2 regions of the Dietzia sp. ANT_WB102 genome follow, and region 1 is predicted to be linked to the other one. Evidence: riboswitches for the same ligand, from Rfam matches in the RefSeq annotation. Region 1 holds a riboswitch; the other holds the start of a gene.
The links. Region 1 has a riboswitch for cobalamin ahead of cobN (cobaltochelatase subunit CobN). Riboswitches for the same ligand answer to the same signal wherever they lie in the genome.
Positions count from the first base shown of each region.

Region 2: linked by a shared signal. The riboswitch ahead of FQ137_RS06485 (energy-coupling factor ABC transporter permease) and the one ahead of cobN (cobaltochelatase subunit CobN) in region 1 are both predicted to bind cobalamin.

Region 1 is NZ_VOBA01000001.1:785,958-789,354, forward strand. It holds gene FQ137_RS03540 (precorrin-8X methylmutase) at 1-563, opposite strand, end outside; cobalamin riboswitch at 614-739, opposite strand; gene FQ137_RS03545 (nitrite reductase) at 731-1,651, opposite strand; cobalamin riboswitch at 1,713-1,908, shown strand; gene cobN (cobaltochelatase subunit CobN) at 1,899-3,397, shown strand, end outside.
Region 2 is NZ_VOBA01000001.1:1,420,759-1,424,155, reverse strand. It holds gene FQ137_RS06495 (sugar transferase) at 1-369, shown strand, start outside; gene FQ137_RS06490 (diguanylate cyclase) at 366-1,544, shown strand; cobalamin riboswitch at 1,592-1,823, shown strand; gene FQ137_RS06485 (energy-coupling factor ABC transporter permease) at 1,858-2,628, shown strand; gene FQ137_RS06480 (energy-coupling factor ABC transporter substrate-binding protein) at 2,625-2,987, shown strand; gene FQ137_RS06475 (energy-coupling factor transporter transmembrane protein EcfT) at 2,988-3,397, shown strand, end outside.

The DNA of each region.
Region 1 (3,397 bases):
CTCGAGAACGCGGCCAGCGCCGCCTTGGATTCCGCCGCACCGATGAACCCGACCGGGCACCCGACGATCGCCGCCGGTCGCGGAGCCCCGTCGATCAGCATCTCCAGAAGGTGGAACAGTGCAGTGGGGGCGTTGCCGATCGCAACGACGGCCCCGTCCAGGCGGTCACCCCACAACGCGAGCGCGGCGGCTGAGCGGGTGGTGCCCATCTGTGCGGCCAGCTCGCGCACACCCGGATCGGACAGCGTGCACACCACATCGTTGTCCCGGGGGAGCCGGGCGCGGGTGATCCCCGACGCGACCATGTGGGCGTCGCAGAGGAGGGGCGCGCCCGAGCCGAGCGCCGACCGGGCGGCCCCGACGAGATCCGGGTGGACCTGCAGGTCGTCGACCAGGTCTGTCTGCCCGGTTCCGTGGACCATCCGCACGGCCAGCTTCTCCGCCTCCGCCGGCAGCCGCGACAGGTCCGTCTCCCGGCGGATCGTGGCGAAGGAATCGACGTAGATGGCGGGGCCGTCGTCGATGTAGTCATAGCGACGCGGCGGCCGGGCAGCACTGGGCATGGGTCCTCCTCGGGGTTCTCGCCCCGGACTGGAAAGCGCAGCGACGCGGCATGAGCGCGCTGATCCCCCGCGAGTGTCTGGCTCGGCACGCGTCACACGCGGGCCTCACAGTGGCGGAACCGCCCCGGAATCGCACCGGGTTCCTGACGTGTGGGACGGAAGGCAGCCTACTCGGGCACGACCAGCACTCCGCGCCACGGGGTGACGATCAGCTCGGCCACACCCGCGCCGGTGAGGCGGCCGACGAGACCCCGGTCGAGCACCCCGCCCGGGGCCTCGACGTGCTCGATCCCCGCCGTCACCGGGGACTGGGCCGGGGACGGGGCCGACGCGTCAGACGGAACGGGTACCGGCCCGTAGGCGAGCGGTCCGGCGGGGTCGGGCAGGCGCACATCCGCAGTCGACACCGCGGCGAGCGGCGCGGCGGAGGCGGCGGTCAGCTCGCGCACGTGCCAGGGCGCCTCGGGACCGGCGCCCCGGGCCTCGACGAAATCGCGCGCCAGCGCTGTCAATCGGTCGACGGCCTCGGCTAGCGGTACGACGGCCGACCAGGCGTCGCCCACCCGCAGTTGAACGGTGTCGCGGTCGAGCGCGACGAACCCCAGGTCGCAGGACCGCTCGACCAGGTCACCGCGGCCGTCGTCCAGGACGAACAGGAACCGGCCCGGCAAACCGCCGAGCGCGGGATCGGCGAGCAAACCGGAGTCCAGCGACTCGGTCACCGATCGCAGGTCCGCCCGGCCGCCGACCAACCCCGTCAGCGGCGAGACCAGGACGTTGCGCACGAGCTCGTGCCCGGGCGAGGGGAGCAGGCCGGTCCCGGCGATCGCCGAGATCACCTCGGAGGGCAGCTGCCCGTCCGGCCCGATCGGCAGGGCGCGCAGCTGCAGGTTCGCGCGGGTGGTGACGTGCACGTCGTCGTCGCCGTATCGTGCGGCGACCCCGTGCAGAGCGGTGAGGGACTCCGGCGACAGGCGGCCACCCGGGATGCGCAGCCGGACCAGGGCGCCGTCGGAGGCCGGCCACGGCCGCAACACTCCGGGGCACAGGTCGCCGCGCGTGCGGCGGGTGGGTTCGGTGATGCTCACGAGGGCCAGTGTGGCATCACGGTGGGTGGAGGGCGGCGGCCCAGGGGTGGGCGGTGACGGATAGGCTCGCCACTGCCGTGGTGTTCGGGAAGCCGGAGGAAAAGCCGGCGCGGCCCTCGCCACTGTAGTCGCGGAAGTCGCGCACCCTCGTCCGTCCCGACCCGGGGCGGAGACCACTGGGCCCACCGGCCCGGGAAGGTCGGTCGCACGGCGTTGATGCGAAAGCCAGGAGACCGGCCACGGCGACATGTTCCACGAGGGTTTGGAGAAGAACATGCGCCCCACCCGGCGTTCGGCGTCCCCTGACGACGCCGCGGCACGATCGCACGACACGGCAGCTGCCCACGACTCACAGCACGAACGCCGCATCGCCCTGCTGTCCACCTCCGACACGGACCTGCTCTCCGCGCGGGCCTCCGGCTCAGCCTGGACGCTCGGCAACCCGTCCCGACTCGACATCGAGGTGGACCTCCCGGACCTCCTCACCGACGCCGATCTGGTCGTGGTGCGCATCCTCGGCTCGCGGCGCTCCTGGGAGGCCGGGTTCGCCGCCGTGCTGGATGCGGGTGTGCCCGTGGTGGTCCTGGGCGGTGAACAGAGCCCCGACGCCGACCTCATGGAGCTGTCGACGGTGCCGATCGGCATCGCGGCCGAGGCGCACCGTTACCTCGCCGAGGGCGGCGAGCGGAACCTCGCGCAGCTGCACGCCTTCCTCTCCGACACCGTGCTGCTCACCGGCGCCGGCTTCGAGCCGCCGGAGAGTGTGCCGGTGTGGGGGATGCCGGACCGGCCCGACGCGCCCGCCGCCGACGGACTGCCTCGAGTGGGCGTCCTCTACTACCGCGCGCACGAGGTGAGCGGGAACTCCGGTTTCGCGCACGCGCTGGCCGACGCCGTCGACGCGACCGGCCGCGCCGTCGGCGTACCCGTCTTCGCGGGGTCCCTGCGCTCGGCACCCGACGAGCTGTTCACCGCGCTCGGCACCCTCGACGCGATCGTCGTCACCGTGCTGGCCGCCGGCGGCACCACTCCCGGCGCGGTGAGCGCCGGCGGCGAGGACGAAACCTGGGACGTCGAACGCATCGCCGCCCTGGACATCCCCGTGCTGCAGGGGCTGTGCCTCACCTGGAGCCGGGACGACTGGGCGGACTCCGACGACGGCGTCAACCCGCTGGACTCGGCCAATCAGATCGCCATCCCCGAATTCGATGGCCGGATCATCACCGCGCCGTTCTCGTTCAAGGAGATCGACGCCGACGGCCTGCCCCGCTACGTGGCCGATCCGGAGCGGTGCGCCCGCGTCGCCGGGATCGCCGTGGCCCACGCACGGCTGCGGCACGTGCCGCCCGCCGACCGCAAGATCGCACTGGTGCTCTCGGCCTATCCCACCAAGCATTCCCGCATCGGCAACGCCGTAGGCCTCGACACCCCTGTCTCGACCATCCGGCTGCTGCGGCGCATGCGCGACGAAGGCTACGACCTGGGCCCGGCCGACGGGCCCATCGCCCGCTTTCTGGAGCTGTCCGATAGCGGCGACGAGGGCACCTACGCCGACGACACCGCCGCCGGTGACGCCCTGATCCACGCGCTCATCGCCGCGGGCGGGCAGGACGAGGAGTGGCTCACGAACGCCCAGCTCACCGACAGTCACGTCCGGATCAGCACAGACGAGTATGTGCGCTGGACCGCGGACCTGCCCGAGACGCTGCGCGCGGGGATGGTCGAGGCGTGGGGCGAGGCCCCGGG
Region 2 (3,397 bases), 630 kb from region 1:
CACTCCGACACCGACTGGCACCCCGAAGACCGCATCGATCCGATCGGGCGATTGCTGCGCATCTCCTCACTCGACGAGCTACCTCAGCTGTGGAACGTCGTGCGAGGGGACATGGCACTGGTCGGGCCGAGACCGGAGCGTCCGCATTTTGTTGAGCAGTTCGCCCGCAGCGTCCCCTCGTATCAGGACCGTCACCGGGTCCCCGTAGGGCTGACCGGGTGGGCGGCGATCCACGGACTACGCGGAGACACGAACATCGGCGACCGCGCCCTCTACGACAACTTCTATATCCAGAACTGGTCTGTGTGGCTCGACGTGAAAATCCTGCTACTCACCGCCAGAGCGGTTCTCAGGGGCACGGGCTCATGATTATGCCCCTGCAGCTCTGGGAGAGGTACGACGCCCGGTCCGCCGCCGTTCTTGTCAGTAGCTGCGGGGGGCTGCTGCTCCCGCTCCTCGCCATCGCCAGTCCGGAGCTGTTCCACGCGGGCGCGATGTCGGCACTGGTCGCGGTCTGGATGTGCGCTGTCGTCCTGTTCGTCTTCACGATCCGGGTCGGCAAGCTGACGGACAGGCAGTTCGGGGTGGTCGGCATCACCGCCATGGTCGGCGTCGCGATCTCCGCGTCCATCGTGACCGACCCGGCCGTCGCCCCGGCGATCGTCGCGCTCCTGTCCGCGATGCCCGCGATCGCCGCGATGTCGTCGACCAGGCGGACCACGATCGGCTTCACCGTCGCAGCGTTGCTTCTCGCCGCCGGCTTCTCCGTTTTCTGGTCGACCTCCCTCACCGCTCGACTCGTGGCGGTCGCCGCCTCCATCCTTACGGTCTCGATACCCGTGGCCCTGGTCGTGGCCCTCCGGAGCTCCCTGGAGTTCGCGATGGAGAAGGTGGCGCGACTCGGAGAGATCGACCCACTCACCCACGCGTTGAACCGCCGCGGTCTCACCAGGCGGCACGCGCGGGTGTTCGAGCACTGCGTTCGCCGGGGCCTGCCGGTGGGCTTCCTCCTCATCGACATCGACCACTTCAAGTCAGTCAATGACAGCCGCGGGCACACTGCCGGCGATCGGGTGCTCGTGAATTCCGTAGCCACCATCGCCGCAGCGGCGCCACCGCACAGTCTGGTGAGCCGCATCGGCGGCGAGGAGTTCGTGGTGATGTCCGCTGCCGAGAACAAGGCGGACGTGAGCGCCGCCGCGGAACGGATCCGGATGGCGGTCGCGGCGGAAGGCGAGGTGACGGTGAGCGTGGGCGCCGTGGTCGCCTCGATCGTCACAGAGTCCGAGGGCTGCCCGAACGCCTCCGCGATCATTGATGAACTCACCCGGCAGGCGGACCTCGGCGCGTACCGGGCCAAGTCTCTCGGCCGGGACCGGGTGGTGATGCGCACCGCGCCCACGATCCACTGGACACCCGGGATCGAGGACGAGGGCACCGACTCGCCGGTCAACCTCAAGAGTGGTCACCCGTTGGGTGCACTGGCCGGGCAGGAACTCAAACGTCGGCGACAGGCTCCCGAGGAGAGTCGGCGGATCGCCTAGGTGCGTTTCCCCCGGCCGGTCGGCCTGTGGCATCGTCATCGCGCTTCCCCTCGGGAGGCGCCCACGGTATACGCTTTGCGCAGCTACGGCGTTCGGGAACCCGGTGTGAGACCGGGGCGGCCCTCGCCACTGTGAGCGGTGATGTCACCGGTCCTTCGTGCCACTGCCCGCACTTGTCGTGCTGGCGGGAAGGCGGACCGGCGGCGGTTCGGCCCGTCTCGATGAGATGGGCCGGGAAAACCGTGAGCCAGGAGACCGGCCGTGGCTGCCACCACGAGTGCCCGCGAGGTGACGGGCAGAAAGGTTCCACCAGATGCATATCGCAGAGGGTTTCCTGCCGTCGGCGCATGCCGTCGCATGGACCGCCGTCGCGGCGCCGTTCGTGATTCACGGCGCGCGGGAGGTCGTCAGGACTGTCCGTCGGACGCCGGAGGCGGGTGTGCTCCTGGGCGTCGCCGGGGCGTTCACGTTTGTCATGTCGGCCATCAAGCTCCCCTCGGTGACGGGGTCGAGCTCGCACCCGACCGGGACGGGCCTGGGGACGATCATCTTCCGACCACCGGTGATGGCGTTTGTCGCCACCGTGGTCTTGTTGTTCCAGGCGTTGCTGCTCGCGCACGGAGGGATCACCACACTGGGCGCGAATGTGTTCTCCATGGGGGTTGCCGGCCCGTGGGCTGCCTACGCGGCGTTCGTCGCGTGTCGGAGGGTCGCGATGCCGCTGCTGGGTGCGGTGTTCGTCGCCGCGTTCCTCGCCGACCTCATGACGTACATCACCACGAGCGCCCAGCTCGCGTTGGCGTTCCCGAGTGCCGAGCACGGTCTGTGGTATTCGATGGGCGAGTTCCTCGCGGTCTTCGCTTTGACGCAGATCCCGCTCGCGATCGTCGAAGCGCTCGTCGTGGTGGTCATCGTGAGTGTTCTGATGCGCATCGCCTCGCGCGAACTCGACCTCCTCGGCTTCTTCCGGCGTGCACGCCTCTCGGACCCCGAAAACGACGACGACGAGGCAGTCGCCACCGGGGCCGACGGTGGCGCCGGCGGCTCCCAGGCTCGGGTCGGGACCACGGAGGTGTCGCGATGACCGGCCGCAAGCACGTCAACGTGTGGGTGCTCGTCGGGCTGATCGCCGCGGCTTGCGCGATCGCGGTGTTCTCCCTGATCTACGGCACCGGGGCGGGCGGCGCCTTCGAGGGGGCCGACGGACAGGCTGAGGGCACGATCGGCGAGGTGTCGCCGCAGTACGAGCCCTGGTTCGAGCCGCTGGTGCCCGAACTGCCGGGAGAAGTCGAATCGGGACTGTTCGCGCTCCAGGCCGGGATCGGCGGCGGGATCGTCGGCTACGGCATCGGCGTCCTGCGGACCCGGTCCAGGCACCGCCGGGACAGCGGGATCGCTGCCGCGGGCACTGCCACTCCCGGCGCGGCCCCCGCCGGGCACTAGATGAATCCGATCGAACTGGCGGCCTCCCACAACCGCTGGTCGGCCCTCCCCACAGCGGAGAAGCTCCTGCTCTTCGGTGGCTTGCTGGTGGCGGCGCTTCTCGTGCCGCCGCCGGTAGGCCACGCGGTGATCCTGGCCATCTGTGCGGCGTGTGCGCTTGTCCTGGCCCGGGTGCCCGCCCGGGTCTATGTGCCGGCGCTACTCGCGCCCGTCGTGTTTCTCCTCCTGGGCACCGGCCCCCTCATCTGGGATCTGGTGGATTGGCGTTTCGTGGTGGACCCGGCCGGGGTGGACACCGCGTGGCGGACGGTGAGTCGCGCGAGCGCGGCCACCGCTACCACCATCACGCTGGCCTGCACGACTCCGGTCGCGGACCTGCTGGCCGCCGGGCGGCGGGCGGGACTTCCCGG